DNA from 2 places in the Coprobacillus sp. AF33-1AC genome. Region 2 is predicted to be linked to the other one. Evidence: riboswitches for the same ligand, from Rfam matches in the RefSeq annotation. Region 2 holds a riboswitch; the other holds the start of a gene.
What was found. A riboswitch is a leader RNA that binds a small molecule or an ion and turns the genes downstream of it on or off. The one in region 2 is predicted to bind S-adenosylmethionine.
Positions count from the first base shown of each region.

Region 1: another riboswitch for S-adenosylmethionine. It lies ahead of metK (methionine adenosyltransferase); the one in region 2 lies ahead of DWZ53_RS00435 (hypothetical protein).

Region 1 is NZ_QRQB01000025.1:32,012-37,376, forward strand. It holds gene DWZ53_RS09260 (ABC transporter ATP-binding protein) at 1-668, opposite strand, end outside; gene DWZ53_RS09265 (TIGR01212 family radical SAM protein) at 707-1,651, shown strand; gene hpf (ribosome hibernation-promoting factor, HPF/YfiA family) at 1,678-2,211, opposite strand; gene metK (methionine adenosyltransferase) at 2,335-3,480, opposite strand; SAM riboswitch class I at 3,541-3,638, opposite strand; gene DWZ53_RS09280 (NifU family protein) at 3,927-4,172, opposite strand; gene DWZ53_RS09285 (CvfD/Ygs/GSP13 family RNA-binding post-transcriptional regulator) at 4,370-4,747, shown strand; gene DWZ53_RS09290 (glucose-6-phosphate isomerase) at 4,748-5,365, shown strand, end outside.
Region 2 is NZ_QRQB01000001.1:83,151-88,515, forward strand. It holds partial or broken gene DWZ53_RS00415 (aldo/keto reductase) at 1-300, shown strand, start outside; gene DWZ53_RS00420 (dihydrofolate reductase family protein) at 302-976, shown strand; gene DWZ53_RS00425 (MarR family winged helix-turn-helix transcriptional regulator) at 1,086-1,529, shown strand; gene DWZ53_RS00430 (MATE family efflux transporter) at 1,529-2,872, shown strand; SAM riboswitch class I at 2,908-2,993, shown strand; gene DWZ53_RS00435 (hypothetical protein) at 3,074-3,409, shown strand; gene DWZ53_RS00440 (HIRAN domain-containing protein) at 3,998-4,294, shown strand; gene DWZ53_RS00445 (WYL domain-containing protein) at 4,348-5,346, opposite strand.

The DNA of each region.
Region 1 (5,365 bases), on a different contig from region 2:
TAAAAGCCATATTTTTGTTTGAAAAAGATGTATTGTGATTGAAGGTGATTAAAATCAATAATTTTATCAGTATAACGATATAATAAATTTTGATCATGGCTTACCATAACAATTAAATGTCGCTGACTATATTTTTTTAAAAATTGAAAAATAAGAATTTTATTTTCTTTGTTTAATGATGCGGTAGGCTCATCTAAAAAAATGATAGGAGAATGGCATAAAATAGCTCGAATAAAAGCTATACGTTGTTTTTGTCCACCTGATAAATCTCGTACATTCTTATATTTGACATCATTTAATTCAAAGTAAGTTAATAACTTTTCAACTTCTTTTTCATTATAATCAATCCCCTTTATCCAACAATAAACCAAACAATTATGATAAACATCCATATATTCAAATAATCGATAATTTTGATAAACAAAAGAAATATAATCTTTACGATATTGACCTAAATCATCAAATTCTTTTAAATTTTTTCCATCAATAAATATATCTCCTAAATATTTTTGATCTAAACCACTTAAAATATTGAGCAAAGAAGATTTACCACAACCACTTTCTCCAACAATCCCAATTAACCCTGTCTCTGGAAACTTAATAGTCAAATCTTCAAATAAAAACTGCTCATCAAATTTCTTTGTTAAATGTTTTATTTCTAACACCATATCATCCCTCCTCATGTTATAATATGCTTGGTGATAAAATGAATAAATTTAAATATAGTAATGATAATAAAAGATATTATACATACAATTATTTTTTAAAATCTCGTTATCATAAAAAGATTGCCAAGGTATCTTTAAATGCAGGTTTTACATGTCCTAACAGAGATGGTTCTAAAGGATACGGGGGTTGCATCTTTTGTAGTAGCAGTGGATCAGGAGATTATGCCGGTCATATTCAAGATGACTTATTAACACAATTTAATGATGTTTCATCTATGATGTCACAAAAATGGCCGGGATGTGAGTTTATTGCTTATTTTCAAGCAAACACCAATACGTATGGTCCTTTAGATAAAATAAAAAAGGCTATTGAGCCTTTTTTAGACATGGAAAATGTTAAAGAAATTGCAATTGCAACAAGACCAGATTGCCTATCTAAAGATATTGTTGAATATCTTGCTTCTTTAAAAAAGTATAAAGATATTTATATTGAGCTTGGCTTACAAACAATTCATGACCAAACTGGTCAATTCATCAACCGACAACATACTTATCAAGAATTTTTAGATGGACTTCAACTTTTAAGACATTATAATTTAGAAGTATGTGTTCATATTATTAATGGTCTTCCTTATGAAACAAAAGAAATGATGCTTGAAACCGCAAAGGTTGTTGGACAACTTGATATTCAAGCATTAAAAATACATATGCTATATATTGTAGAAAACACAAAGCTTGCTTCTATTTATAAAGAAAATAAATTCAAAATATTATCCAGAGAAGAATACATAGATTTAGTAGTTGAACAACTTCGATATATAAGAGAAGACATTATCATTGAAAGATTGACTGGTGATGGCAAATTGGATGATCTTATCGCTCCAATGTGGTCTATAAAAAAAGTAACTATCTTAAATGATATTGATAAAAAGATGAAAGAATTAGATTGTTATCAAGGGGATTTATATGTAAAAAATCACTAATCTGACGATTAGTGATTTTTATTATGTTATTCTTCTGTTTCAATTAAACCATAGTCACCATCACGACGACGATATACAATACTAATAGAATTCGATTCTGTATCACGATATACGAAGAATGAGTGACCAATTAATTCCATTTGCATAATAGCTTCTTCCATATCCATTGGTTTTGGATTGATTGTTTTCGTTTTAACTAAAACATCTTCTTCCTCTTCTTCTAGTGGTTCAATAGAAGCCATATTAAATGCAAGTTTATTATCTTTTGATTTTCTATTTAATCTTGTCTTGTATTTTCTAATTTGCCCTTCTAATTTGTCAATTACAGCATCGATTGCATTATATAAATCTTCATCAACAACCTCTGCTCTTAAAAGTACGTACTCAGTAGGAATTGTAACTTCAATTTTTTGTCCATAAGGATAAGTTCTGACTAATACTTTTGCTTCAACGTTATCACTTACAATGAAGTATTTATCTAATTTAGATAACTTATCTGCCACCCTCTTTTCAATTGCTTCAGTGATTTCTACGTTTTTTCCTCTTACTGAAATTTTCATAAGAATTCCTCCTTTTCTATAAGTATATTATACAATAAATCTATCTAAAATCATACTGTAAACCCTTAATTTTTACTTCGAATAAGCGTTAAAAGAAAAAAAACTTGATATAACCAAGTTTTTTTATCCTAAATATTTTTTTAATATTTCTACCTTATCTAATTTTTCCCAAGGTAAATTTAAATCACCTCGTCCAAAGTGTCCATATGTTGCCGTATTACTATAAATAGGTGCCTTTAAATTTAAAGTATTAATAATACCTCCAGGTGTTAAATCAAATTCATTTTTAATAGCTGATAGAATAACAGCATGACTTACTTTTTCTGTTTCAAATGTATCAATGAAAACAGAAGTTGGTTCTTTTACACCAATAGCATAAGATAATTGAATTTCAATTTTATCACACATTCCTGCAGCAACAATATTTTTAGCAATATATCTTGCCATATAAGCTGCTGAACGGTCTACTTTTGATGGATCTTTACCAGAGAAAGCACCTCCACCATGGCGTGCATATCCTCCATATGTATCAACAATAATCTTTCTTCCTGTTAATCCTGTATCACCATGAGGTCCACCAATGACAAAACGACCTGTTGGATTAATAAGTACCTTATAATCTGTATTTAAGTAATATTTTTCTACAACAGCATCCATAATTTCTTCTTTAATATATTTTTTAAATGCAACTTCATCAAAATCCGGGTCATGTTGAATTGACATAAGAATTGTATCAATACGTGGTTGTGGATTTGTATAATCAATAGTTACTTGTGCTTTCATATCAGGACGTGCCCATTTGAATTCTCCAGAATGTCTTTTTTCAGTAGCATAGCGTACTAAGTGATGAGCAATAGAAATAGCTAAAGGCATATATCCTTCTGTTTCTTTAGAAGCAAAACCAAACATAATTCCTTGATCCCCTGCTCCCCCAACTTCTTCATTTGTTCCTAAAGCAATATCACTTGATTGGGTATCTAAAACAACATTAATTTGACATGTATGATAATCCATTCCTTTATCTTCACTGTCATAACCTATTTTCTTTAAAACATCCCTTGCTACATTTTCATAATCAACCTTAGCAGATGTCGTGATTTCTCCACCAATGACAATTAAATTTGTTGTAGCAAAACATTCACAGGCAACGCGTGAATGAGGATCTTGCTTTAAACATTCATCTAGAATTGCATCACTTATTTGATCACATACTTTATCTGGATGCCCTTCTGATACTGATTCTGATGTAAATAATACTCTTTCTTTCATTTCTTCCTCCATCATTATAAATAAAAAAGCTTCCTAAAGAGAAAGCAGTTAGGAAGCTTTCTCTTATTGTTCAAGATAAACTTGCTAAGTAAGGCACCTTCTAAACAATAGGGTTGCCACCACATCATCGATCTTCATCTCGTGGTTCTTAATAAGAGTCTTTTTTATTGATAATCTTCTTTTTTTAAACTTGTTATTTTTTCAATAAGCTCATCATTTAAACCAATGTCTTGTAAAATATGAGCTATCTTAATTTGATTTTGTTTCCTTTCATCCATAAATCATCACCTATAAATATCTTTTACTTATAAGCTATAAAATATATCAAAAATTCAACAAAAACATAATATTACAAAATAAGATTAAATGCAAGAGAAATAACCACTAACATTATAGCATGATTATCAATACATTTAATCTTATTATTGTATCAATTTTATTCCTTATTATAATAAATCATTATGAGCTACATTTTGTACTTCTAAAACACCTGGAACTTCTTCCATTAAAATTTGTTCCACCCCATCTTTTAATGTGTCATCCAACATAGTACAGCCTGCACATGCACCTAACATTTTTACAAAAACAATTCCATCTTTGAAATCTACATATTCAATATCTCCCCCATCTCTTTGAAGATAAGGTCTTAATTTTTCAATGACTTTCTTAATTTCTTCTACAGTTTTATCCATTTTTTCTTACTCCTTAATTCTTTATACTATTATACTTTAATTCAATTTATAACTTTTTACAATTATTTTGTTTTATTATCTCCTAAAATTATTTTTTTAGCCTTATTCCTATTATAAATTGAATGAAAATATTTTTCATTAACCAATTTAATATGCCTATATTTTGTGTTATAATGACCTCGCAAGGAGTGAGGTCAATGGCAAAAAACATAAAATGTGGTGATATCATAGATGTAAAAATAACTGGTATTCAACCATATGGAGCATTTGCATTATTACCAGATAATTCTACTGGTTTAATTCATATATCAGAGATATCTGATAAATTTGTTAGAAATATTGATAGTTACGTTCATGTTGGGGAATCAGTCAAAGTGAAAATTATCGATTTTGATAATGCAACAAACCATGCTAAATTGAGTTTAAAAGCAATTGATCATCGTTATCGTAGACGTGATAAACGTATCTACTATAAAAATCCACGCAAATTAATCACAGAAACGCCTAAAGGATTTTCGCCTTTAGAGCAAGCAATGGACAAGTGGCTTAAACAAGGTGTAATGGAGGAAAATTAAATGATTACCTTAGATTTATCAAAAGCAAAACTAACTGAAGATTTAGAATCATACAAAGATAAAGTTGCTGAAATTCATGATATGATTCAAAACAAAACTGGTGCAGGTAATGACTTTTTAGGATGGGTAGAATTACCTGAAAACCATGATAAAGCTGAAGTTGAATTAATTAAAGAAACTGCAGCTAAATTAAGAGAAAAAGTAGATGTATTATTAGTTTGCGGTATTGGAGGATCTTATTTAGGAGCACGTGCTGCAATTGAAGCAATCAACGGTCTATATTCAGATGACAAAGTTGAAATTATTTATGTTGGAAATACTTTTTCATCAAATTATATCAAACAAGTAGCAAAATATGTTGAAGACAAAGATTTTGCAATTAATGTTATTTCTAAATCAGGAACAACTACTGAAACTTCTATTTCTTTTAGAATTTTTAAAGAAATGTGTGAAAAGAAATATGGTAAAGAAGGTGCACGTGAAAGAATCGTTGCAACAACAGATAAAGAAAAAGGTGCTCTTAAAAAATTAGCAACTGATGAAGGATATGTTACTTTTGTTGTACCTGATGATGTTGGTGGACGTTATTCTGTTTTAACAGCAGTAGGATTATTCCCA
Region 2 (5,365 bases):
GAACAAGGTATTGTTGTAGAAGCGTATTCACCAATTGGTCATGGAGAAATTCTTAAAAAAAAAGAAATTCAAACAATGGCTGATAAATATGGTGTTTCAGTAGCTCAATTATGTATTCGTTATACCCTACAGTTAGGTACTATTTCTTTACCTAAAACAGCTAATCCTCAACATATGAAATCAAATAGTGATGTTGATTTTATGATTAGTGATGAAGATATGGAAACATTGAAACATTTTAAACATATAGAAAACTATGGCGAAAGCAGTTCTTTTCCTGTCTATGGAGGAAAACTATAGGATGAGTAAACCTTATATTATTTGCCATATGATGATGTCAGTTGATGGGCGTGTTGATTGTGCTATGACATCAAAATTACCTGGAGTAGAAGATTATTATCAAACTTTAGATGAACTTAATTTACCTACTACTGTTAGTGGAAGGGTAACAGCTGAATTAGAAATGGCTAATCCTGGATTCTTTAAACCAAAAAATCAAGAAATATTTGGTAAAAGCGGCTTTTCAAAGAAAGTTGATGCTCAAGGATATGAAGTTATTTTAGATACAAAAGGAAAACTTTTGTGGCCAAATGCATCTTCAATGAAAAAGCCATATCTTATTATTACAAGTGAAAGAGTATCAAAAGAATATTTAGATTATCTTGATCAACAAAATATTTCATGGATCGTATGTGGTCATGAACATATTGATTTAAAACAAGCTTGTGATATTTTATCTCGTGAGTTTCATGTAGAAAGAATGGGAATTGTAGGTGATCCTGCTATTAATACTTCATTTTTAGACCAAGGTTTATTAGATGAAATTAGTTTATTAATTGGTTCAGGAATTGATGGTAGAAAAGAAATGCCTTCCGTATTTGATGGATTAAAGATAGATCATGATTTAATTCATTTAAAATTATTAGATGTTAATCAATTTGATAGCGACGCCATCTGGCTTCGTTATCAAGTATAGGAGATATATTTATATCTTCTTTTTTTATTGAGATGAACCTTGACATTATCCTTTATTATCATATAATTACCTATGGTAATTAACATGGGTAACTATATAGGAGGATACAATGAACAGCGAGAAAGTTAAACAAATGTTAGATTCATTTTATATGGCAAAACGAATATTAGATTTATTGCCTCAACTACCACAAGGTGTTTTACCATCTTACATTCGATATTTAGAAGCAATCATTGAATTAGAACAACAAAATAAAAAAGTAAAAATTTCAGATGTAAGTGATTATTTAAATTTACCTCGTCCGGGTGTGACAAGAACAATTCATACAATGGAAGAAAAAGGTTTTTTAAAGAAAATAGCCGCCAAACATGATGGTCGTATTACATACATTACAGTTACATCCAAAGGGCAATACATCTTTGAAAAATTTAATCAAGAATATTTTAGTGATTTAGCAAAAAGTTTAGATTTTTTAAATGAAAAGGATATTGATTGTACAATAAAAACAATCAATGAATTTTATAAAGTTATGAATGAAAGGGGGAGAAAATAATGAATCAACAATCAGATTTTACACAAGGGAGTATTTTAAAAAAATTGGTTTCATTTATGATGCCTATTTTAGGAGCATTGATATTACAGGCTGCTTATGGTGCAGTTGATTTATTAGTTGTTGGTCACTTTGGGACAACTGCTGGTCTTTCTGCAGTATCAACAGGAAGTCAGGTTTTAAATTTAGTTACTTTTGTGATTACCCAATTTGCGATGGGTTTAACAGTTTTAATTGCAAGATATATAGGTGAAAAGAAACATGGTGCTATTGGATCTTTAATTGGTGGATCAACTCTTGTTTTCACTGCTGTTTCATTTATTTTGTTCGTTGTTATGATTGTTTTTGCTCGACCTATCTCTACACTCATGCAAGCACCACACGAAGCAATTACACTTACATCTCATTACGTTCGTATATGTGGAGCAGGGATTTTCTTTATTGTTGCATATAATCTTTTATCTGCTATTTTTAGAGGATTAGGAGATAGTAAATCTCCTTTACTATTTGTTATGGTAGCCTGTCTTGTTAATGTGGTGGGTGACTTGTTTTTGGTTGCAGTTTTAAAATTAGATGCATCGGGAGCAGCCATGGCTACTGTGTTTGCCCAAGCAGTCAGTGTTGTTTTTGCATTGTTATTGTTATTTAAAAGAGACTTACCTTTTACAATTACGAAACATGATTTTAAAATGAATTCTCATTGTATAAGAGCGTTAAAAATAGGATTACCTTTAGCTTTACAAGAATGTTTAACTCAAATTTCATTTTTAGCATTATGCGCTTTTGTTAATAGACTTGGATTAGAAGCTTCATCAGGTTATGGTGTGGCTTGTAAAGTGGTTAATTTTGCAATGTTAGTACCTAGTTCACTTATGCAGTCAATGGCTTCTTTTGTTGGTCAAAACGTTGGCGCTGGAGATGAAAAAAGAGCAAAACAAGCGATGTTTACCGGTATAAAAATAGGTTTAGTTATTGGTTTTGTCGTCTTTATATTTGTTTTCTTTAAAGGAAATCTATTAACTGGAATCTTTACTAATGAACAGGTTGTTATTAATAAAGGATATGACTATCTAAAAGGATTTGCTTTAGAAACTATTGTTACAGCGATTTTATTTAGTATGGTCGGATATTTCAATGGTCATGATCAAACATTATGGGTGATGGTTCAAGGTTTAGTACAAACCTTATTAGTGCGTTTACCATTAGCTTATTATATGTCTATTCAACCACATGCAAGTCTTACTTATATTGGTTTAGCTGCTCCAATTGCAACAATAGCGGGTATTGTTTTAAATGTTATCTTTTATATTTATCTAAATAAAAAACTAAATTTACAAAATTCATAACTTTACAATACATGATAAAAAGTATAAAATGAATTTACCTATAGAGAGTGTGTAAGAGACAAGCTCAATGATCACACAGCAACCTGCAATATGTAAGGTGCTAAAGCTTGAATGATGGGAAATGAATATATGAATTTCAATCTCATCATAACGATGGGATTGTTTTTTTATCCTCTTTATAGATTTAAGGAGGAAAGAAAGATGAATAATATAGAAAAAGTATTAAAAGAATTTGAAGGGAAAAGAGTTTGGTTTTATCTTAAAGATGATGTTCAAGCAAGATTTAAAGATGAACTTTTAAAATTACATGGACGATGGTTAGATGGCTCATTGTTAACTAAGCAACATCATTTATCTCATTTTATAGCTGTTCATGAAGACTATTGTATTGCTTTTATATCAGCCTATATCTGGGCGCATCCTTTATCTAAACAAGACAATAAGATCATTAAAATAGATTATCAAAAATTAATGAATCATCAAAATGATTATCAAATTATTAATGATCAATCAAAATATATTATTCTAAATGAATAAAACTAACAGACAATATGTAAAAAACAAACGAAATCATTGAATCCCTTATGACTTTTAAATATGATTATAGTTTAATCAAAATAATTCTTGGTGATAGTCAATCTCGTATCTTATTTATTATTAAATGACTAGAAATGTAAATATATACTTATTCTTGCTAGTTATACAAATTTTTTATTGTATATAAAAATACTAATGATTTAGATCTTATGATTAAATACGGTTCTCGAGAAACGCAATCAAGGGGATAATCGCAGATTTTTAATCTATCATGTTGAATTATTAAAAAAGCATTATAGTAAACAATTGTATCAAGACTTTTATCAATGCTTCTATACGATTTTAAAACAAGGTAAAAAGAGAGAAATATATCGCGATGCGTGTGTTTATGTAAAAGGCATTGCTCAACTTAACTAAGGAAAAGAATTAGTTGAAAAACTGGTAACAGAATTACAAGATTCATCCTATGCTAAATGTTCTGCATTATTTGATGAGATAAATAAAACAATAAAATACCGTCTTAAATAAGACGGTATTTTATTATCTGCCCAACTATAATACAAGTAATCAATGATAGGAGGGCTTACGATGAAGACGATATATTTTACTTTAACTGGTACAGGATATTATTTTGGACATCAATTTTTAGAAAAAGGAATGAAAGTGATACTAGTTAAAGAACCGGATAATGACTATGATAAAGAAGCCATTCAAGTAAAAATTGAAGGACTAGGGAAAATTGGTTATGTTGCAAATAGTCCAAGTACTGTTTTAGGGGAAACAATGTCAGCAGGGCGTATCTATGATAAAATAAGTGATCACGTTGAAGCTAAAGTATTGATTGTGACTGATAGAGGCATTATTTGTGAATTAAATTGTGAATAAGTGAATAATAAGTGAACAATGTGAATAACCGTCTGTATTAATAATATGGACGGTTATTCATTTAAAAAATGATTTTGTAAGAATTCTTTAAAACGATTTATTTGTTGTTGATTACCAGATATTTGAATTTGTCCACCAAAACCAATAATCCATGAATAAAAAGTGCTATTGATAATATGATTAACTTGCACACGATATAATTGATTGTTGATTTGAGTAGGGTGAATGTTTTTACCAAATTTATCAATCATATTTGAATAAACAGCAGGAGTAAAATCTAATTCTATCGGTTCTAAATGTCCTTCTCCATACATATAAGACATATGATTTATTTTTTCTTGGAAAGATTGTAGTTGAAAAGCATTGAATGAAACTGTGCTGTCTTTGACTATTTCTACATTTTTAACATAATCTAATCGATATTGAATGCAGTCATTGGGATTTTTAGCGCCTTGACAAAGTAAATAATATTCATTATTAGAGAAAATAGTATCAATTGGAGCGAGTTCGGTTTCTTTAAAAGGTTGTGCTGTATTTAAAGAAGGTTTGCAATATTGAAAACGTATCTTCTTTTTTTCGTGTATTGCTTTAACTATCATTTCTAATTCATTGTAGAAAACACTAGCATCTTCGTTTTTAACGACGTGTAAATTTAAGTTTTTACGAAAATAGGCTTGATAGTGAATACTGAACATATCTTGTATTCTTTTTTGATAATTTTCTTTAGTTTGTAAAGTGAAAAAATGAGAACTGTATACTAAATCTAAGATGGCCTTTGCTTCCATGATATCTAAACTTGTATTAACATAGTAAAAGTAAATATTTCTTCCTTCTTTATAAGAGACAATCACATCATCATGATAATATTGGTTATAGTTTTCTACAAATTTTTTGATGATCCGATAATCAATTTGAAAATCTTGGTCTAACTCATATATCTTTTCTTGAATATCTTTGACAGTTAAGGGGTGTTTTTCATCACTATATTTAATAATAATGTCAATAACTGCAATAAATTTAATATAAGAATCACTATTTTTATTTCTTTGCATTGCTTGTCCTCCTTTTTCT